3 regions of the Devosia lucknowensis genome follow, and region 2 is predicted to be linked to each of the others. Evidence: predicted binding sites of a transcription regulator. Region 2 holds the regulator's gene; each other region holds the start of a gene.

Region 1 (7,262 bases), 830 kb from region 2:
ATTTCCAAAGGATCGTGAGTTTCGTGATCCTGCTGCTCATGGTCGCCGGGGCGTTCAATGTCTTCCAGTAGAAGAGCCGCGCCTACTCCACCCGCAGGCCGCTTTCGCGATCGAAGGCGTGCAGCGCCTCATGCGGGAGGACGAAAGCGATGCGATCGCTTTCGGCGATGCTGGCATGGCCTTGCTGGACCAGGATCAGCGACTGGGCGAGGCCATCGACGCGGACGTAGAAATGGCTCTCGCCACCCACGGGTTCGATGAGCTCGACCGTGCCCGAGAGAGCGATCCCCTGGTCCCCGGCCAAGAGGATGCGATCCGGGCGGATGCCGACGATGTCGGTGCCGGCGGAGAGCTGTGGCATAGACGTGCCCGCAATGGCGGCGAGCCGCTCGACCGGGATGAGGTTCATGGGCGGCGAGCCGATGAAGCCGGCAACGAACAGGGACGCCGGCCGGTCGTAAAGCTCTATCGGTTTGCCGACCTGCTCGATGCGGCCACCATTCATCACCACCAGCCGGTCGGCCAGGGTCATGGCCTCAAGCTGATCATGCGTCACATACACGCTGGTCGTCTTCAGCGATCGCTGCAGCCGCCGGATTTCGATGCGCATCTGTCCGCGCAGCTTGGCATCGAGATTGGAGAGCGGCTCATCGAACAGGAAGGCCTTGGGTTGGCGGACGATGGCGCGACCCATGGCCACGCGCTGGCGCTGGCCGCCCGAAAGCTGGCGGGGCTTGCGATCGAGAAAGGGCGTGATCTCCAGAATGCGTGCAGCCTCGGTTACGCGACGATCGATCTCGGCGGGTGGCGTCCCCCGGTTCCTGAGGCCGTATTCGAGGTTCTGGCGCACGCTCATATGCGGATAGAGCGCGTAGTTCTGGAAGACCATGGCGATGTCGCGCTCGGCCGGCTCCTTCTGGTTGACCACCGAGCCACCGATGGCGATCGTGCCGTCGGAAATGGTTTCGAGACCGGCGATCATGCGCAGGAGCGTGGACTTGCCGCAGCCCGAGGGGCCGACGAGGACAACGAGTTCGCCATCGGCGATGGAGAGATCGAGCGCGTGGATGGCGGTGACGTTGCCGGGATAGACCTTGCGTACGCCCGTGATGTCGATGCTTGCCATTGTTTTTATTTCTCCGTTTCGACCAGGCCTTTGACGAACAGGCGCTGCATGAAGATGATCACGAGGATGGGGGGCAGCATGGCCATGACCACGGCCGCCATGACGAGATTCCACTGCGGATCGCTGTCGGCCACGGCGGCCATGCGCTTGATACCCATAACGACGGTGTAGAATTTGGGGTCGGTGGTGACGAGCATGGGCCAGAGGTACTGCATCCACCCGTAGATGAAGAGGATGACGAAGAGCGCCGCGATATTGGTCCGCGAGAGGGGCAGAAGGATATCGCGGAAGAATTTCATCGGCCCTGCCCCGTCGACGCGCGCGGCCTCCATGAGCTCGTCAGGGACCGTAAGGAAAAACTGGCGAAACAGAAACGTGGCGGTTGCCGATGCGATCAGCGGGATGGTGAGACCGGCATAGGAATTGAGCAGGCCCAGATCAGACACGACCTTGAACGTCGGGATGATGCGCACCTCGACCGGCAGCATCAGGGTGATGAAGATGATCCAAAAGGCCAGCGTGCGGAATGGGAAGCGGAAGTAGACGATCGCATAGGCCGAGGTGATCGAAATAGCGATCTTGGCCACTGCGATGAGGATGGCCATGAGGAGCGAGTTGGCCAGCATCAGCGTCAAGGGCGGAGCGCCCGACGTCGACATGCCCTGGCTCAGCATCTGGCCGTAGTTGTCGAGGAAATGCGGGCCAGGCAGCAGCGGGACGACGCCGCGAAGGAAGGCGCCACCGTCATGTGTCGAGGCGATAACGGCCAGGTAGACCGGGAAGGCTATGACGGCGACGCCGACGATGAGGACAATATGGGTGAGGATGTTCAGCCAGGGACGGTTTTCGACCATGGTCAGTACTCCACCCGCCGTTCGACATAGCGGAACTGCACGACGGTCAGGACGATGACGATCAGCATGAGCAGGACGGACTGGGCTGCCGACGAACCGATGTTGAGGCCCAAAAAGCCATCGGCGTAGACCTTGTAGACGAGGATGTTGGTGGACTGGTTGGGGCCACCCGAAGTGGTGGCATCAATAATGCCGAACGTATCGAACATGGCGTAGTTGATGTTGACGATGAGAAGGAAAAAAGTGGTCGGGGACAAAAGCGGCAGCACGATCGTGAAAAAGCGCTTCATGGGCCCTGCCCCGTCGATGGCAGCGGCTTCGCTCAGCGAGGCCGGAACCGCCTGCAACCCGGCGAGGAAGAACAGGAAGTTGTAGGAAATCTGCTTCCAGCTGGCAGCGAGCACGATGAGGATCATGGCCTGATCGGCATTGACGCGGTGGTTCCACTCAATGCCAAGCTGGCGCAAAACATAGGACAGGATGCCGATGGAGGGATTGAACATGAACCACCACAGAATGCCTGCAACGACGGGGGCCACGGCGTAGGGCCAGACCAGCATGGTGGTGTAGACACGGCCGCTGCGGATCAGGCGGTTCACGGCGACGGCGAGAACCAGCGAGACGCTCATGGCGATGACGGTCACCAGCAGGGCGAAAACGAGGGTGCGCCAGAGCGAGTTGAGATACATCGGATCGGCCAGCAACTTGGTGTAGTTGCCGAACCAAATGAAGGTCGTACGGAAACCGAAGGGATCCTCGCGCTCGAATGAAGACTTCGCCGCCTGCAGTGCCGGCCAAATGAAGAAGACGAGGGTGATGGCCAGCTGCGGCAGCAGCAACAAATAGGGCAAGCCCTTGTTGGGGAAGATGGTGCGCTTGGTCTGCATGAAAAGTCCTCGACGCGCAGACGCAGCGCTGCGGCGGAAAACGGCAACAAGCCCCGGAGATGTACTCCGGGGCCCGTCGATCAGGGATTACTGGTTGGCGGTTTCGAATTCGCGCAGGATCTCGTTGCCGCGGGCAACGGCGGAGTCGAGGGCTTCCTGGGCGCTCTTCTGGCCACCGAGGACAGCTTCGAATTCCTGGTCGATCACGTCGCGGACCTGGGTCAGGTTGCCGAAGCGGATGCCCTTGGAATTTTCCGAGGGTGTGCCGCGCGTGATCTGCTCGATGGCGATGTCGGAACCGGGGTTCTCCGCATAGTATCCCTGCTCCTGGCCAAGCTCGAAGGCAGCATTGGTAATCGGCAGGTATCCAGTGAACTGGTGCCAGTCGGCCTGGACTTCAGGCTGGCTGAGGTAGTTGAAGAAGGCCGCGGCGCCAGCATATTCCTCAGGCGACTTGCCGTTGAGCACCCAAAGGGTGGCGCCGCCGATGATCGAATTCTTGGGTTCGGCGATGACGTCGTCATAGTAGGGAAGCGGCGCGAAGCCGACTTCGAAGCCGGTGGCATTGGCGATGACGCCGGCACGTCCAGCCGAAGAATTCATGAAGATGGCGCATTCACCCGAATAGAAGAGCGGCGCAGCGTCGGCACCACCGGCCGGACCACCGTACTTGAACAGGCCATCCTTGCTCCACTGAGCGAGGTTGCCCCAGTGACGCGCCTGCAGTTCACCATTGAAGGTGAATTCGGTGCCGAGGCCACCGAAGCCGTTCTGCAGCGTGCCATAGGGCAGATCGTGCAGGGCGGAGAGGTTTTCAGTCTGGATCCAGCTGACCCAGGCCGTGGTCAGGCCACAGGAAGCGGCGCCGGAGTCGACGATCTGCCTCGAGAACTTCTCGACTTCGGCCCATGTCTTCGGCGCGACTTCGGGATCAAGACCGGCCGCTTCGAACACGTCCTTGTTGTAGTACATGATCGGCGTGGACGAGTTGAATGGAAGCGAAAGAATGTTGCCCTCGGGATCCGAGTAGTAGCCGGTGACGGGCGCAAGGAAGCTCGCCGGATCCCATGGCTGATTGTTGTCGGCCATCAGCTGGTAGACCGGATAGACGGCGCCCTTGGCTGCCATCATCGTGCCGGTACCAACTTCGAACACCTGGACGATGGCCGGCTGCTCGTTGGCGCGAAACGCTGCAATGGCAGCGGTGAGGGTTTCGGCATAGGAGCCCTTGAACACCGGGGTCACGACATAGTCGGACTGCGATGCATTGAAGCCGGCAGCCACTTCTTCAAGCTTGGTGCCGAGCTCGCCACCCATGGCGTGCCACCAGGTGACCTCGGTTTGCGCAAGCGCGACCGAGGTGGAAAGGGCCAGCGAAAGGGCGACGAGGCCCACGCGATTCAGAGTCTTCATGCTTGTCTCCCAACGGCTTGGTGCGCGCCCCGAGGGGGCCGCCCAAGTCCTGCCAGACCGTGTTTTTTATGAGCGCCCGCCAAAGGGTCGAAAGCGATCGAAAATATCCGAAAGCTGCGGCGCACAGACCGCCCGCCCCCAGGGGCCCTCGACCTGCCCGCCCCGTCTAGTGAGCTTGCTTGACGTTCACTTGAAGGTTCGGTGACGAACCTGTGACACTCCAAAAGTTCCGGCATGCGGGCGCATTTTTCGCCCCGACCCTCGAGCGGGTGTCGAAAACAGCATTGACCACCCGTCGCTTCAGCGACACGATTTGCCGAGGAGACCAATCCACGATGACCACCAGAAACACGCTCACATGCGCATGCGGCCAGTTTCATGTGGAGGTGACCGGAAAGCCATTCATCACGGCGGAATGCCACTGCCGGTCGTGTCGGGAAGCGGCACGACGCCTGGCATCCGTGCCCATTGCGAGAGCCATGACAAGCGCGAGCGGCGGCGTGCCCTATGTGCTGTACCGGAAAGACATGGTCGGCTTTCCCGACGGAACCGACAGCCTTGCCGAATTTCGACTATCGGAAACTTCGCCCACTCGTCGGGTGCTGACGACATGCTGCAGCACGCCGGTTTTTACCGAATTTTCGGGCGGACACTGGGTGAGCTTGTTCGCCAGCCTGTGGCCGGAGGATAAGCGCCCGCCGATGCAGATCCGTACGCAGACGGGTGACGTGGACGAGGGCACGACGCTCGACGCATCATTGCCCGCTGGCGCCATGACTACGGCGGGCTTCTACGCAAAGCTGCTCGCAGCGTGGATCGCCATGGGGTTCAAGGTGCCCAAGATTGCGGTGACGCGAAAGTTTGCTGCGTAGAGCCGATTGTTGGATCTCAAAGCGGCTCCCATATCGGGTGTGACATACTCGCTTGCACAAGGAGACAGTTCCATGTCCGACTTCAATGCCCAGGTGATTGCCGACTTCAACGCCACCAAGGGGAAGCCCGGCGGCTATTTCAAGAATGCGCCGGTGCTACTGCTGCATTCGGTGGGCGCCAAATCCGGCATCGAGCGCACCCTGCCGCTGATGTATCTGCGCGAGGGGGACGGCCCGTACTACATCTTCGCGTCCAAGGGCGGGGACGAGCACAATCCGGACTGGTTTCATAACCTCGTGGCGAACTCGGACGCGGCGATCTCCGTGGGTGACGGCACGACGATTCGGCGCGTGCCGGTGGCGGCCCGGGTCGTCGAGGGCGAAGAGCGCGACCGCATCTACGCTCATCAGGCCGGGCTTTATCCGCAGTTCGCGGAATACGAAAAGAAGACGAGCCGGACCATCCCGGTGTTCGAACTGACACCTGCGTGAGGGGCACGGTGGTCGCGGGTCGGACAGGCCCGCGGCCCAAAGCGCAGACAACAAAAAAGCCGCCTTGCGGCAGCTTTTTGTTTCGTCACCGGAGTGACTGGTGCGGTCGAGAAGACTCGAACTTCCACGCCTCGCGGCACAGCGACCTCAACGCTGCGCGTCTACCAATTCCGCCACGACCGCACTGTGTGGTAGAAGCTTCGGCGCCAGAGCCCCGAAGCGAGTGGGGATGTAGCAAACGTCTTTCATAACCACAAGCAGATAATCGGGATTTTTAGCCTGCCTGTGGACATGTCTGCGCCATCCCGGAAAATTCCGGGTGGCGCGGCGCCGTGCTAGACCCGGTGCACGAAGATCGAGACGTTGGGCTTCCTGCCCCAGAACGCGTTCACTTCGTTGCGGATGGCCTTGAACAGCGCGGAATTGAGGACCTCGGTGTCACTGCGGCGCTTGGCCGGCATGGACTTAATGACACCGGCGATGGTGTCCTCGATAAGATCGGAGACCGACTCGTCGTCCGTTTCGGGAAGGCCCTCGATCATCATATCGGGCCCGGAGACCACCTGGCCGCCGCCATTGACGCAGAGGCTGACGATGATCATGCCGCCGAACGACAGGCGCCGCCGGCCCTTGACCCCCGATTCCTCGGGCGTGCAGAGTACGAGTCCATCGAGATACAGCTCGCCGGTGCGCACTTCGGCGGGGTGAGCCATCGGCTCGGGGAACAGGCGCACCATGTCGCCGTTGCGGGCTTCGCAGACATTGGGAATTCCCGAGTCGCGACCGAGCCGGGCATGGGCCTGAAGGTGCATGGCTTCGCCGTGGACGGGCACCAGAACCTGGGGCTTGACCCAGGAATAGAGCTTCTGCAGCTCGCCACGACGCGGATGGCCGGTGACATGCACCAGGGCATCGCCGGCCGTGATGACCTCGATACCGCGATCAATGAGAAGGTTCTGGATATCGATGACTTCACGCTCATTGCCCGGGATAGCCCAGGACGAGAAAATCATCCTGTCGCCGGCATTGAGATCGATCACGGGGTGTTCGCCACGGGCGATACGGGCAATGGCGGCACGAGCCTCGCCCTGGCTACCGGTGCAGATCAGCACGCATTTGTCGCGCGCCACCGACCTGTACATGTCCTGATCGTGGAGCGTGGGCAGGCCTTCGAGCATGCCCAACTCCCTGGCGATACCCATGATGCGATGCAGCGAGCGGCCCGACAGGACGACCTCGCGGCCGGCCTTGTGCGCGGCCCTGACGATGGAGACGACGCGCCCGACATTGGAAGCGAAGGTGGTGACAGCGACGCGGTGCGGAGCATCGGCGATCAGGGCAGCGAGGTTGTCGCCGATTTCCTGTTCGCTGGGGCTCTCCCCATCCTTCATCGCATTGGTGGAATCGCAGATCAGCGCCAGCGGCAGATCGCTTTCAGTGCCAATGCGCTCCATGCGCGCGAAATCGGTGGGCGCACCCATGGTCGGAGTGGGATCGAGCTTCCAGTCACCGGTGTGGAGAGCGCGACCAACCGGGGTGGTAATCAGCAAGGCATTCGATTCGGGGATCGAGTGGGCGACGTTGATCGGCTCGATAGTGAAGGGGCCGACCGTAAAGG
Region 2 (7,262 bases):
ACAGCGAACGTGAAGCGTGCACCGCTGCCGGCGTCACCGACATCCGCGAAGTCCAGTTCGGCTTCGACGGCATCGTCTTCGCCTCGTCCGCGTCGGGTGCCGATTTCGCCCTGACCCCGGTCCAGGTGTTCAAGGCCATCGCTGCCAAGGTTCCGGTCGATGGCGAACTCGTCGACAACCCCTACACCTCCTGGGATCAGATCGACCCGTCCCTGCCGGCCCAGCCGATCGCCCTGGCCATCCCGGGCTCCAACCACGGCACCCGTGAAGTCTTCCAGGAAAAGGTCGTGACCCCCGGTGCCGAAGCCGCCGAGCTTCCCGAAGGACTGTCGGAAGAAGAAGTCGAAGCCGTCGAAACCACCTTCCGTCAGGACGTCGTGGTGGAAATCGCCGGCGACTACACCGAGACCCTTGCGCGTCTGACCGCTGATCCGAACACCGTTGGCGTCTTTGGCCTGTCCTTCTACGACCAGAACAAGGACACCCTGAAGGTTGCGACTGTGGATGGCGTCACCCCGTCGCTCGACACCGTTGCCTCGGGTGAGTATCCGGTTTCCCGCCCGCTGTTCTTCTACGTGAAGGGTCAGCACATCGGCGTGATCCCGGGCCTTGCCGAGTTCACCGAATACTTCCTGTCGGAAGGCGTTTCGGGCACCGGCGGCATCCTGGAATCCGCTGGCCTGATCCCGCAGCCGGCCGACAAGACCGCTGAAGTGCTTGCCGCCTTCCAGGCCGGCCAGTAATCGAAAAACAGGCGGGCCGCAGTTTCTGCGGCCCGCTTCCCTTGAAGGCCAATGGGGACCTGACCCGTGAACACCCTGATCGTTGCCGGACTGCTCCTGGTACTCCTTGGCATCGCCTACCAGCTGGGCTGGTCCAGGAGCCGCTCCCTTGTCACGCCCCAGGGCGTGCGCGTCCATTCCCGCGCCCAGTATCACGGCACTCTCGTCGTGCTCTGGACTCTCATCCCGGCCCTGCTGATCCTCGGCATCTGGGCTTTCTTTTCGCCCGGCGTCCTCCACTGGTACACTGTCTCGCAGATCCCAGCGGATGTGCTGACGACGCTCGACCAGATCGGTCTCAACCAGCAGATGCAGCGCATCCGCGACCTGGCCTCAGGCTTCGGCGTCGCCGGCGAACTGCAGCCTTTCGAGCAGGCCGCTGGCGAAAATGTCGCCCGCTTCCAGCTCCTGTCCTTTCTGATCATGATAGCGGCTGCCGCGGGCCTCGGCGTCCTGGGCCTGCTGTTTGCCCGCCGCCGCATCACCGCCCGCCTGCGTGCCCGCAACGAGGTTGAGCGCGCCGTTTCCTGGCTGCTCCTCGCCTGTTCTGCCGTTGCCATCCTCACCACGGTCGGCATCGTCGCCTCGCTGGTCACCGAAGCCTTCCGCTTCTTCACCTACATCAACCCCATCGACTTCTACTTCGGCACCGTTTGGGCACCGAAATTCTCGTCGACAGGTGGCGGCGACGCCGGCCAGTACGGCATCCTGCCGCTTCTCACTGGTACGCTGATGATTTCGGCCATCGCCATGCTGGTGGCCGTGCCCGTCGGCCTCATGGCCGCGATCTACCTCAACCAGTATGCCCACCGCTCGGTGCGCAAGATCGTCAAGCCGATCATCGAAATCCTCGCCGGCATCCCGACCATCGTCTACGGCTTCTTTGCCCTTGTGACCGTCGGCCCGTTCCTGCGTGACTTCGGCGCGTCCATCGGCCTTGGCATCAGCGCCACCAGCGCGCTGACCGCCGGCATTGTCATGGGCGTGATGATCATCCCGTTCATCTCTTCGCTCTCCGACGACATCCTCAACCAGGTACCGCGCACCCTGCGTGACGGCGCCTACGGCCTGGGCGCCACCCAGTCAGAGACCATCCGCAACGTCCTGATCCCGGCGGCCCTGCCCGGCATTGTCGGCGCCTTCCTGCTCGCCGTCAGCCGCGCCATCGGCGAAACCATGATCGTGGTTCTTGCTGCCGGCAATGCACCGATCCTGCGCGGCAACCCGCTCGAACCGGTCTCCACCATCACTGTCTCCATCGTCAATCAGCTTACCGGCGATACCGACTTCACCGGACCGCAGTCCCTGGTCGCCTTCGCCCTCGGCCTTACGCTCTTCATCATGACGCTGTGCCTCAACATCGTCGCCCTCTACATCGTCCGCCGCTTCCGGGAGCAGTACGAATGACCGATACGACCATCGACGCGGCAGCCGAACGGCGCCTGCGCGTCCGCAACGGACTGGCACGCCGGCACCTCAACGAACGCCTGTTCCGCATCTTCGGCATTATCGCCATCGTCCTCGCACTCGGCTTCGTGGCCCTGCTGTTCACGGACGTGCTGCGCAAGGGCATCCCCGCCTTCACCCAGTCCAACATCCGCCTCGAAGTCTCGTTCGATCCGGAAGTGCTCAAGGTCGATCCGGCGCCCGAACGGGCCGCAGGTCAGTCCGATGCCGATTTCCGTGCGGCGCGTCTCGCCTGGGAACGTCAGGTGGCGATGCTGAACTGGAACACGGTCGTCGAGCAGGCCCTGCGCGCCGCAGCGCCTGCCGGGTTCGAAATCGACAGCCGCCAGATCCTCACCGTCACCGAAACCGACGCCCGTCACCGCGTCCGCGAGCTCTTCGTCCGCGACCCGAGCCTTCTGGGCCGCACGGCCACCGTTGAGCTTCTGGCGTCCGCCAACGCCGACAACTGGGTCAAGGGCAACATCAACCGCGAGCTGGGCGATACCCAGCAGCAGCTCTCCGCCCCGGCTCGTGCTCTGATCGATACCTTCGAGGCCAACGGCACCATCACCCAGGGCTTCGCCTGGTCGCTGTTCACCAACGTGGACAGCCGCTCGGCTCCCGCCGCGGCCGGCCTCCTCGGCGCCCTCATGGGCTCGCTCTGGATGATGCTGATCGTCGTCGTCCTGGCCGTCCCGATCGGCGTCGGCAGCGCCATCTACCTCGAGGAGTTCGCGCCCAAGTCGCGTCTGACCGATCTCATCGAGGTCAACATCAACAATCTCGCCGCCGTGCCGTCCATCGTCTTCGGCCTTCTGGGCGCGGCCGTGTTCATCAACTGGTTCCGGCTGCCGCTCTCGGCGCCGCTGGCCGGTGGTCTGGTCCTGACCCTCATGACCTTGCCCACCATCATCATTGCCACCCGCGCCGCTCTCAAGGGCGTCTCTCCGGCCCTGCGTCAGGCGGCCCTGGGCATGGGTGCATCCAAGACGCAGATGGTGTTCCACCACGTGCTGCCGGTCACCTTCCCCTCGATTCTCACCGCCACCATCATCGGCGTGGCGCAGGCCTTGGGCGAAACCGCACCGCTGCTGCTCATCGGCATGAATGCCTTCGTCGCCGCCGTGCCAGCCACCCCGGTCGATCAGGCAACCGCCCTGCCCGTCCAGATCTACCTCTGGCAGGCCAATGAAAACCGCAACTTCTTCGAGCCACGCACATCTGCTGCTATCATGGTGCTGCTGGCCTTCATGATTACGCTCAACGCCGTCGCCATCTTCCTGCGGTCGCGTCTTGAGAAGCGTGCTTAAGGAGACATCAAATGGACGTTCTTGCCGGCAAGGTTAAAGTGACCTCCAAGACTCTGGACCAGACCATGAACCCCGCCGAAATGATGGACCATCCGATCCGCCTCACCGCCCGTGACGTCACCGTTCACTACGGCGCCAAGCAGGCCCTGCACGGCATCTCGATCGACATCCCCGATCGCGCCGTCACCGCCTTCATCGGGCCCTCGGGCTGCGGCAAGTCGACGTTCCTGCGCTGCATCAATCGCATGAACGACACCATCGAAGGCGCCAAGGTCGGCGGCAAGATCGCGCTCGACGGCCAGGACATCTACGCCAACGACCTCGACGTGGTCGAACTGCGCGCCCGGGTCGGCATGGTCTTCCAGAAGCCCAATCCCTTCCCCAAGTCCATCTACGACAACGTCGCCTATGGCCCGCGCATCCACGGCCTCGCCCGCAACAAGGCCGATCTCGACGAGATCGTGATTTCCTCGCTGCGCAAGGCCGGTCTGTTCGAGGAAGTGAAGGATCGCCTCAGCGAACCCGGCACCGGCCTCTCGGGCGGCCAGCAGCAGCGTCTTTGCATTGCTCGCGCCATCGCCGTCGGCCCTGAAGTCATCCTCATGGACGAGCCCTGCTCGGCCCTCGATCCGATCGCCACCGCCATCATCGAGGAACTGATCGACGAGCTGCGCGAAAACTACACCATCGTCATCGTGACCCACTCCATGCAGCAGGCCGCCCGCGTCTCGCAGAAGACCGCGTTCTTCCACCTGGGCAACCTCATCGAGCAGGGCGACACCGAGGACATCTTCACCAATCCGGTGAACAAGCAGACCCAGGACTACATCATGGGCCGCATCGGCTGATCGCCGGGCGACGGAGGACCATTACCATGCCCAATACCGGCACCGACCACATCGTCACGTCGTACAACGAAGAACTCGCCGCCCTTGCCCAGGCCATCGCCGAAATGGGCGGTCAGGTCGAAGTCGCCATCGAGAACGGCACCCGTGCACTCCTCCGGCTCGATCGCGAGCTGGCCGACGTGACCATCATCGCCGACCAGCGCATCGACGACATGCAGCGCCAGATCGATGAGATGGCCGTCTCCATGATCGCCCGTCGCCAGCCCATGGCCAGCGATCTGCGCGCCATCATCACCGCCATCCACGTCGCCAACGATCTCGAACGCATTGGCGACATGGCCAAGCAGCTTGCCCGCCGCTCATTGAAGCTCGAGGGCATCAACCTGCAGCCGACCTTCTACAACGGCGTCAAGAACATGACAGCCCTGGTCTCGCGTCAGGTCAAGGACGCACTCGACGCCTATGCCAACCGCGAAGCGGCCGCTTCGGTCGAGGTCTGCAACCGCGATGACGAGGTCGATGCCATGCACACCTCGCTGTTCCGCGAACTCCTGACCTACATGCTCGAAGATCCGCGCAACATCACCACCTGCACGCATCTCCTGTTCTGCGCCAAGAACCTCGAGCGCATCGGTGACCACGCCACCAATATCGCCGAACGCGCCTATTATCTGGCCACCGGCAAGCAGCTGACGAGCGACGTCCAGCAGCTGCAGCGCCAGCAGATCAAGGCGTGATTGCCTTGCCTCTCCCCCTGGGGAGAGGTCGGCGCACCGCGCCGGGTGAGGAGGCCTTAGTCCGAACGCCGCTCCCCGTCTCCCCTCCTTCAGGGAGAGGTGAGGTGGGGATAAAGCCAAGAATTCAGAACTCTCGGGCGACCTCGGTCAGTCCGATCGACGGAGCACGCCATTATGCCCGCCACCATTCTCGTCGTTGAAGACGAAGGCGATATCGCCATCCTCCTGCGCTACAACCTCGAAGCCGAGGGTTTTCGCGTGGTCACGGCTGAAAGCGGCGACGAAGCCCAGCAGGCCATCGCCGAAAAACTGCCCGATCTGATCCTGCTCGATTGGATGCTGCCCGAAATCTCGGGCATCGAGCTCTGCCGCCGCTTGCGCGCCCGCGAGGAAACCGCCCGCGTCCCGATCATCATGCTCACCGCCCGCGGCGAGGAAGAGGAGCGCGTACGCGGCCTCTCCACCGGCGCCGACGACTACGTGGTGAAACCCTTCTCGGTGCCCGAACTGCTGGCGCGCATTCATGCGCTCCTGCGCCGCGCCAACCCCAACCTCGTCACCGCCGCCCTCAAGGTCGGCGATCTTGAGCTCGATCGCACCACCCACCGCGTCCGCCGCGCCAACAGGGACGTCCACCTTGGCCCCACCGAATATAGGCTGCTCGAATATCTCATGCGCCACCCGGGCCGTGTCTATTCGCGTGAACAACTGCTCGATGGCGTCTGGGGCAACGACGTCTATGTCGACGAGCGCACCGTCGACGTCCATATCGGCCGCCTTCGACGCGCCATTAACCGGGGCAAGGAGTCCGATCCGATCCGCACTGTGCGCGGCGCAGGCTACGCCTTCGACGAGCGCTTCGCCGCCGTCGCCTGAAAATAGCAGGGCCCGCCGAAGCGGGCCCTTTCTGTTATTTGCGCAGAAACGCGATCAGGTGCCGGTTGAATTCCTCGGCATGGCTCACATTGAAGCCGTGCGGCGCCCCAAGCACCACGACCATCTCGCTGCCCGGGATGGCGGCATGCGTGCGCGCGCCTGATCCTTCCACCGGCACGATCCCGTCGGCATCGCCATGGATCACCAGCGTCGGCACCGTGATCGCCTTGAGATCATCGCGGAAATCGGTCGTGCCGAACGATGCCATGCAGCCCAGCGCGGCGGTCTGGTCCGACTGGTGGCAAAGCGCGATCGCTTTTTGCCGCTCGTCCTCGCTCACCTTGAGCACGCCGTTGGCCGAAAAGAAGTCCTTGGTGAACTGGTCGAAGAAGGCGGTGCGGTCCGCCTTGATCCCCGCCTCCATCTCGTCGGCCTTTTCCTTGGTCAGCGGACCATCGGGGTTATCAGGCGTCTTCATCATGTAGGGCGGCACTGCCGCCGCGAAGACGACCGAATGCAGCTTGCTCTCGCCATGCTCGGCGACATAGCGGGCGACTTCGCCCCCGCCCATCGAAAAGCCCACCAGCGACACGTCGGTGAGGGCCTTGGCCTCGATGATGTCTGCCACGTCATTCGCCAGCGTCGAATAATCGAACCCGCTCTCGGGCTTGTCCGATTGACCGAACCCGCGCCGGTCATAGGTGATGACGCGAAAACCGGCCCCGGCCAGCGCCTGCACCTGATGCTCCCAAGCCTTGCCTGAAAGCGGCCAGCCATGGATCAGGATAACGGCGCGGCCGCTGCCGCCGGTGTCTTCAGTGTGCAGGCCGATCGATTGGGTCGCCATGGATGCTCTCCTTTTTGGCGTAAGAACGAAATCTCCCCACCAGAACGGCGCCACGACTCCACCGTTCCGGAATGACGGAAATGTTGCCTTCCGCTCGCGACTCGGATCCGGCCCATCGACACCCATTAGTTGTAAATTTTGGTTACAAGTCCCGCTGGAATGCCCAGCGTCGATTCTTCTTTAGCCACTGAATAAGAACGATAAATTCAAAAGTATGACTTGAGTTGCAAAAAGTTTTTGCATCTTCAATTGTTGACAACAAGTCCTGCCCTCTGCTTGCTTGTGGCGGCTGGCACCATTGAGCGCTTCTGCTCAGGTCCGGCGCGGGACCATAGAGACCACGTCCAGGCCCGCAGTTTTGAGGAGAAATCAAATGCTGAAGCGCACGCTTTTGGGCGCGGCTCTTGCCGCCC
Region 3 (7,262 bases), 120 kb from region 2:
GCCGTTCTCCACCGCGTTGTCGACTGTCGTCGTCACGGCGATGGGGTCGATGTCGGTGGCGAGAATGACAGCCTCCAGCCGCTTTGCGAGGGCGATGGCCAGGACGCCCGTGCCGGTTCCGATATCGATCATGCGCGCGGGAGTGCGCTCGGTCAGCAGGGTCTCGATGGCCTCGAGGCACCCCGTCGTCGTTTCGTGGTGCCCGGTCCCGAAGGCCTGTGCGGCGTCGATCTTCATCGGGGTAAGGCCATCGGGGATGGGGCCGGTCTCATGGCTACCGTAGACGTAAAAGCCACCGGCAATGACGGGGGCCAGACCCTCGAGCGATTTGGCGACCCAGTTGATCTCCGGATCGATCGCCTCGACGGTGAAAGTGACGTCTCCCCCGAGCACTTGGCGGGCCAGTTCAGAAAATGATTCAAGATCGGGAGGGCTGTCGCAGGTGGCTTCGAACACCCATTCACCGGTTTCCTCGTTTTCATGCGCTGATACGGTCAGCGCCAGCTCGTCATTTTCCGACACGGCGTCGACCAGCGCATAGGCCTGCTCTTTGGTAAGGGCGTTTGACGAGAGCTGATCGACGGACATGGAAACCTCAAATGGCGTTTGTGCCATTGGGGCAGCAGTCGCCGATCTGTCAACTCCGGAGGCTTTGGTGAGGTCTCGCGGCCGAAAAGAAAAGGCCCGGCGCTTGAGCCGGGCCTTCTGTTATCAGTGATGATGCTCGGGCATCGACTTGAGCTGGTCCTTGGTCCATCCGGTCACCGCGTGGACGTCGCCATCCTCGTCGCGCATGAATTCCAGGTCGCTGAGCGGAACCGCGACCGGCTTGGCGCCCAGGCCCAGGAAGCCGCCGACATCGATGATGACCGTGTCGAGACCGTGTACATGGTCGACCTTGCCCACCTTGTGGTCGTCGGCACCATAGATCGTGGCGCCTTCAAGGATCGAGGGTGTCAGCTCGGACGATGACAGGCGAACGTGATTGGTGTGGTCCATCGGGCAATCCTTTCGGGTTTGGACCCAATCAACATCCGGGTGGACCTATCCGTTCCATCAGAGTTTGACGGCGGTCCCCGATACCGAAACCATCAACATCGAGCCATTCTGGCCGACGACTTCATAGTCGATGTCGATGCCTACCACCGCGTCCGCCCCCATTCTCCGGGCTTCTTCCGCCAGTTCGCGATAGGCCTGCTGTCGCGCGTCGCGCAATGTCGACTCGTAGGCGCCCGCCCGGCCGCCGACGATGTCGCGAATGCCGGCGAACAGATCCTTGAAGATATTGGCGCCGACGATGACTTCGCCTGTTGCGATGCCGAGATAGTCGCGGATCGGGCGGCCTTCGAGGGTGGGCGTGGTCGAGAGAATCATGGGTTTCCTCCTGCTGTGTGGAGGATGTGGAGATGATCCTGCCGATAACAAGGGCAGGGGCCAGGAGGGAATCTCGCCCCAGCCACAGTCGCCCCGTCTCACCCCTTGCGGATGAAACTCTCCAGCACCTTCTTGGTACCGGCCTTTTCAAAATCGATGGTCAGCTTGTTGCCTTCGATCTGGATGACTTCACCATAGCCGAACTTGAGGTGGAACACGCGCTCGCCCAGCTTGTAGCCGCTGGATTCGCCGCCCAGATCGACCGAGCGGGCCACGAGTTCGCCTTCGATCGTCAGCGGGCCGCCGCCCTTGCGGCTTTCCTGGTTGGCGCGGGCGCGCTTCCAGCCCGGCGTCTCATAGACGCTCTCGAATGGATCGGCCTTGTTGAAGCGGCTCGCAGCGCCGCCGCCATAGCTATAGCCGCCGTAGGCCGAGCCCTTGTCGGTGACTTCCACAGCGTCGGGAGGCAACTCGTCGATGAAGCGGCTCGGGATGGCCGATTGCCAGAGGCCATGGATGCGCCGGTTCTGCGCGGCCGAGATGCGGACCCGCTTGCGTCCACGGGTTATCCCGACATAGCCCAGCCGCCGCTCTTCCTCGAGCCCGGCGCGACCGCTTTCGTCCATGGATCGCTGACTGGGGAACGTCCCATCCTCCCAACCCGGCAGGAATACGGTGTCGTATTCCAAGCCCTTGGCCGAGTGGAGGGTCATGATGGTCACGGCGTCGCTGGCGTCGGCGCTGTCCCGGTCCATCACCAGGGCAATGTGTTCGAGAAAGCCGCCGAGCGTGTCGAATTCCTCCATGGAGCGGCTGAGTTCCTTGAGGTTTTCCTTGCGCCCTTGGCTCTCGACGGATTTCTCGGCCTCGAGCATGTCGGTATAGCCGCTTTCTTCCAGGATGTTTTCGACCAGCTGATAGGGCTTGAGGCTTTCGCTGCGCCAGGCCCAGTCGTCGAACTGGGCGATCAGTGCCCGCAGCGTCGTGCGCTGCTTGGGCTTGAGTTCCTCGGTTTCGACCAGCATGCGCGTCGCTGCCAGGAGCGGCACTTTCATGCCGCGCGCGGTTTCCATCAGCATCTTGACGGTGGAGTCGCCGATGCCGCGCTTGGGGACGTTGACGATGCGCTCGAAGGCGAGGTCGTCGGCCGGTTGCGCCACCAGCCGCAGATAGGCCAGGGCGTCGCGGATTTCCTTGCGTTCGTAGAAGCGGGGGCCGCCGACGACGCGATAGTTGAGGCCGAGCGTGATGAAACGCTCTTCGAATTCGCGCATCTGGAACGAGGCGCGGACGAGGATGGCCATGGAATTGAGCGGTTCGCCCTGTCGCTGAAACTGCTCGATTTCCTCGCCGATGGTGCGCGCTTCTTCCTCGGAGTCGTAGACCTGCGTGAAGGAGACCAGATCGCCGCCATCGGCGACATCGGTGAACAGGGTCTTGCCGAGCCGCCCTTCGTTGAAGGCGATCAGTGTCGAGGCTGCTTTGAGGATGTTGGCGGTGGAGCGATAGTTGCGCTCCAGCTTGATGACCTTGGCGCCGGGGAAGTCCGTTTCGAAGCGCAGGATGTTGTCCACCTCGGCGCCGCGCCAGCCATAGATGGACTGGTCGTCGTCACCCACCACGCAGATGTTGGCTTCCGCGGCGGGCTTGCCCTGCGCGAGCAAACGCAGCCACAGATACTGGGCGGTGTTGCTGTCCTGATACTCGTCCACCAGCATGTACTTGAACTTGCGATGGTACTCGGCCAGCACATCCGGGTTCTCGCGGAACAGACGGATGCATTCGAGCAGCAGGTCACCGAAATCGGCGGCATTGAGCGCCTTCAGGCGCGCCTGATAGTCGTGGTAGAGCCTGCCACCCTTGCCATTGGCGTAGTAGCTGCTGTCGGCTGCGGGCACGTCCTTGGGCTGCAATCCGCGGTTCTTCCAGGCGTCGAGCATGCCAGCGAACTGTCGGGCCGGCCAGCGTTTTTCGTCGATGTTTTCCGCGGCCAGCAGCTGCTTGATCAGCCGGATCTGGTCGTCGGTATCGAGAATGGTGAAAGTGGATTTGAGGTCGACGAGTTCGGCATGCTTGCGCAGGATTTTTGCCGACATGGAGTGGAAGGTGCCCATCCACTGTAGCTCAGGGAGCGGCTTAACAAACGAGTCAATCCGAACCTTCATCTCGCGCGCTGCTTTGTTGGTGAACGTCACCGCGAGAATTTCCCATGGCTGCGCTCTGCTTTCGAGCAGGATGTGGGCAATTCTAGTGATGAGAACCCTTGTCTTCCCTGTTCCTGCACCAGCGAGCACGAGCAGTGGACCATCGGTCGCCAGAACTGCTTCACGCTGCTCTGGATTTAGCCCAGCTAGATAGTCCACTTTCGCGGAGTACTTGCCCTGCCGCTGTAGTTGGCTTGTGATGGGCCCACCCATAGGGCGATATGCGGGTACGGGTTCAGTCATGCTGCTTTGTGTTCCAAGGGTGCGGGCCACGTGGGGCGAGGGCGCCGGACCTTGATGAATCTCATTTTGTTCTTTTGCGCAATATAGGGCGCGTGGCCGCTCCTGTATAGAAGTCCGGACTGTCACGGCATTGTCACGGCAGTGTCATCGATCTGTTTCGGCACATGCCTAATGGGCTCCGCATCGTTCCTGGGGACCCATCATGCTTGCCCAAAAGCGTCTCGTAGCCCTGAGCGCAGCCCTGCTGCTCTCCACCGCCGGCGCCCACGCCGCGGAATCATTCAATCGCATCGCCAGCTTTCCGGTCGCGCTCAATGCGCCTGACGCCGAAGCCACCTCGTCCGAGATCATCACCGCCAGCGAAGACGGCATGACGCTGATCTACTCGGACAGCCCGGGCGGCGGCATCGGCTTTGTCGACATTACCGAGCCCGGCGCGCCCAAGCCTGCCGGCTATCTGCCGCTCGAGGGCGAACCGACATCGGTGGCGATCATCGGCGACAAGGCCTATGTGGGCGTCAACACGTCCGAAAGTTACACCGCCCCCTCCGGCAAGCTGGTGATCGTCGACATCGCGACGCAGTCGGTGGACGCCGAACACGCGCTCGGCGGGCAACCGGACTCCGTTGCGCGCAACAAGGACGGTACGTTGATCGCCATCGCCATCGAGAACGAACGCGACGAGGAGCTCGGCGATGGCGGCCTGCCGCAGATGCCTGCCGGCTTCCTGGTCATTTTCGATGTCGAGGCGGCCACTCTTAAGACTGTCGATGTCACCGGGCTTGCGGATGTTTTCGGCGAAGACCCCGAGCCCGAATTCGTCGATTTCAACGACAACGACGAAATCGCCCTGACGCTTCAGGAAAACAACACCATCGTCGTCATCGATGGCAAGACAGCCGAAGTCACCGGCCGTTTCTCCGCCGGCACCGCCTCGGTCTCCGATGTCGATACCAAGCGCGATGGCGCCCTGCGTTTCGAGGGCAGCATGTCCGACGTGCCGCGCGAGCCGGATTCGGTGAAGTGGCTCGACGCCGATCGCATCGTCATCGCCAACGAAGGCGACTGGAACGGCGGCTCGCGCGGATTTTCCATCCTGTCGCGCACCGGCGAAGTGCTGTTCGACAGCGGCAACGAACTCGATCATACCGCCGCAACACTTGGCCACTATCCCGAGCACCGCAACAAGAAGGGCGTGGAGCCGGAAGGCCTGGAAGTCGCGACCTTCGGCGACACGCAGTATATCTTCGTCGCCGAAGAGCGCTCGTCGCTGATCGCGGTTTACAAGGATACCGGCGCCGATCCCGAATTCGTGCAGGCGCTGCCGTCAGGCATCTCGCCCGAGGGCGTGGTCGCCATTCCCGCGCGCAATCTCATCGCCACCGCCAATGAGGCGGATCTGCGCGAAGATGGCGGCGTCGGCAGCCACGTGATGGTCTACGAAATGACCGACGGCGAGGCCAGCTATCCCCAGCTGGTGTCCGATCTCGATGCAGACGGCCGTCCGATCGGCTGGGCCGCGATTTCCGGCGCGGTGGCCGATGCCGAACAGTCCGGCTTGCTCTATGCCGTCAGCGACAGCGTGTTCCATGCCCAGCCGGCCATCTACACGATCGATGCCACGGCAATGCCGGCGCGCATCATCAAGAAGACCGTCATCACCCGCAACGGCGATGCCGCCCAGAAGCTCGATGTCGAGGGCATCACGCTCGATGGTGAAGGCGGCTTCTGGCTGGCCTCGGAAGGCGACAGCGCCAAGCTCGTGCCGCACGCGCTCTACCATGTCGATGCCGATGGCGCGATCCAGGCGGAAGTGCCTTTCCCGGCAGCAGTGTTGGGCGGCGAAAAGCGCTTCGGCGCCGAAGGGATCGCGCGCACCGGCGAAGGCGATGATGAAACGCTGTGGGTCGCCATCCAGCGCGAGTGGGGAGACGATCCGGTGGGCCAGGTCAAACTGCTCGCCTACAAGCCGGCATCCGCCACCTGGGGTGCGGTGGCCTATCCGCTCGAAACCCCTGCCGAAGGCGCCTGGGTCGGGCTCTCGGAAATCACCATCCATGGCGATTTCGCCTACATCGTCGAGCGCGACAACCAGATCGGCGACAAGGCAGCACTCAAGGCGCTCTACCGCGTCCCGCTGACCGATCTGGTGTCCGCCGAACTCGGCTCCGCGCTTCCTGTCGTCAGCAAGGAACTGGTCCGCGACTTCATTCCGGACCTCGCGGCCACGAACGGCTACGTGCTCGACAAGGTCGAGAGCTTCGCCATCGACGCCGACGGCGTGGGCTATGCCATTACCGACAATGACGGTGTGGACGACGCCTCGGGGGAGACCATGTTCTGGTCCATCGGCGCACTCTAAGGTCACCTCCCTTGACCTTGACGGCGGCCGGGCATCTGCCCGGCCGTTTTCCTGTGCTCAAAAGGACCTGAGGCGGCTTGCGCACGCCCGCCAACTGCCTACACTCACACCGGTTTCAGCCGGGACAGAACAGGCACAGTGCTCAATCGCATCTATATCGTGGTCGGCATCTTCGCCATCGTTGTGCTGGCCGGCGCATTTCTTGTTCCGCGCTTCATCACCTGGGGCGATTATCGGGATCGCATGGAAGTCCTGGCCAGCGGCGTGCTGGGCGCCGATGTGACGATTCGGGGCGATATCTCCTTCTCGCTCCTGCCCAGTCCACGGCTCGCCTTTACCGATGTGGTCGTGGGCGATGCTGAATCGCCCGCCGCCACCGTCGGCGCGGTCGAGGCCGAATTCGTGCTCATGGATTTCCTGCGCGACATCTACAATGTCACCGCGCTCAGCCTCGAGCGGCCGGTCGTCAATCTCACAATCGATGAAAATGGTCTTCTGAGCAGCGGCGTCGATCTGAGCGGCGCGGGAGCCGGCGTTGCGCTCGGCCATGCCGGCATAGCCAATGGCAGCCTCCGGCTGGAGGACCTCCGATCGGCTGAAACTTATGTGCTGGACCGTGTCGACGGTGACTTGCGGCTGTCGAGCCTGTCCGGACCCTTTCAGTTTCAGGGCGCGGGCAATTACGGCGAGACGCGGTACGACCTTCGGTTCAATTCCGCCGCGGTCGATGGCGACGGAAATACGCGGGTATCGAGCTTCCTCCGCGAGGCGCTGGGCGCGTATTCGCTGACGCTCGATGGTACTCTTTCGCCGGGCGCGGCACCGCGCTTTGCCGGTACGATGGCCTATCGCCAGGCGCCGCCCCAGGCCGATGCGGCCGACGATATCAGGGGCGACCTGCTGCTCGAAAGCGAAGTGACGATCAATACCGACCGCGTCGTGTTGTCCGGCTATACGCTCAATCCCGACCAGAACCGGGCCGGCATGCGCCTCACGGGCGCGGCCAGCATTCGCCTGGGTGTCCGCCCCAGCTTCGATGCAGTCGTGTCGGGTGGCGTGTTCTCCCTGCCGCCTCGAGA

What was found. Region 2 encodes PhoB, which activates phosphate uptake and scavenging genes when phosphate is short. Its sites were predicted from a motif close to TGTCATNNANCTGTCAT; they were not measured.
Region 1: a site for PhoB is predicted at 4,482-4,498, ahead of ugpB (sn-glycerol-3-phosphate ABC transporter substrate-binding protein UgpB). Genes of this name have one in related genera too.
Region 3: a site for PhoB is predicted at 3,953-3,969, ahead of CCK88_RS08420 (esterase-like activity of phytase family protein). Genes of this name have one in related genera too.

Annotation. Positions count from the first base shown of each region.
Region 1 covers NZ_FXWK01000001.1:995,015-1,002,276, reverse strand. Annotated here, with positions in the region: gene CCK88_RS04735 (sn-glycerol-3-phosphate import ATP-binding protein UgpC) at 83-1,126, opposite strand; gene ugpE (sn-glycerol-3-phosphate ABC transporter permease UgpE) at 1,132-1,980, opposite strand; gene ugpA (sn-glycerol-3-phosphate ABC transporter permease UgpA) at 1,983-2,867, opposite strand; gene ugpB (sn-glycerol-3-phosphate ABC transporter substrate-binding protein UgpB) at 2,955-4,280, opposite strand; partial or broken gene CCK88_RS18925 (GFA family protein) at 4,616-4,714, shown strand; gene CCK88_RS04715 (hypothetical protein) at 4,760-5,152, shown strand; gene CCK88_RS04710 (nitroreductase/quinone reductase family protein) at 5,225-5,644, shown strand; tRNA gene CCK88_RS04705 (tRNA-Leu) at 5,743-5,827, opposite strand; gene CCK88_RS04700 (ribonuclease J) at 5,980-7,262, opposite strand, start outside.
Region 2 covers NZ_FXWK01000001.1:1,824,019-1,831,280, forward strand. Annotated here, with positions in the region: gene CCK88_RS08925 (PstS family phosphate ABC transporter substrate-binding protein) at 1-743, shown strand, start outside; gene pstC (phosphate ABC transporter permease subunit PstC) at 810-2,189, shown strand; gene pstA (phosphate ABC transporter permease PstA) at 2,186-3,541, shown strand; gene pstB (phosphate ABC transporter ATP-binding protein PstB) at 3,607-4,389, shown strand; gene phoU (phosphate signaling complex protein PhoU) at 4,416-5,126, shown strand; gene phoB (phosphate regulon transcriptional regulator PhoB) at 5,301-6,002, shown strand; gene CCK88_RS08955 (alpha/beta fold hydrolase) at 6,037-6,849, opposite strand; gene CCK88_RS08960 (alpha/beta hydrolase) at 7,223-7,262, shown strand, end outside.
Region 3 covers NZ_FXWK01000001.1:1,707,284-1,714,545, reverse strand. Annotated here, with positions in the region: gene CCK88_RS08440 (50S ribosomal protein L11 methyltransferase) at 1-588, opposite strand, end outside; gene CCK88_RS08435 (PRC-barrel domain-containing protein) at 712-999, opposite strand; gene CCK88_RS08430 (heavy metal-binding domain-containing protein) at 1,057-1,374, opposite strand; gene CCK88_RS08425 (ATP-dependent helicase) at 1,473-3,821, opposite strand; gene CCK88_RS08420 (esterase-like activity of phytase family protein) at 4,024-6,183, shown strand; gene CCK88_RS08415 (AsmA family protein) at 6,322-7,262, shown strand, end outside.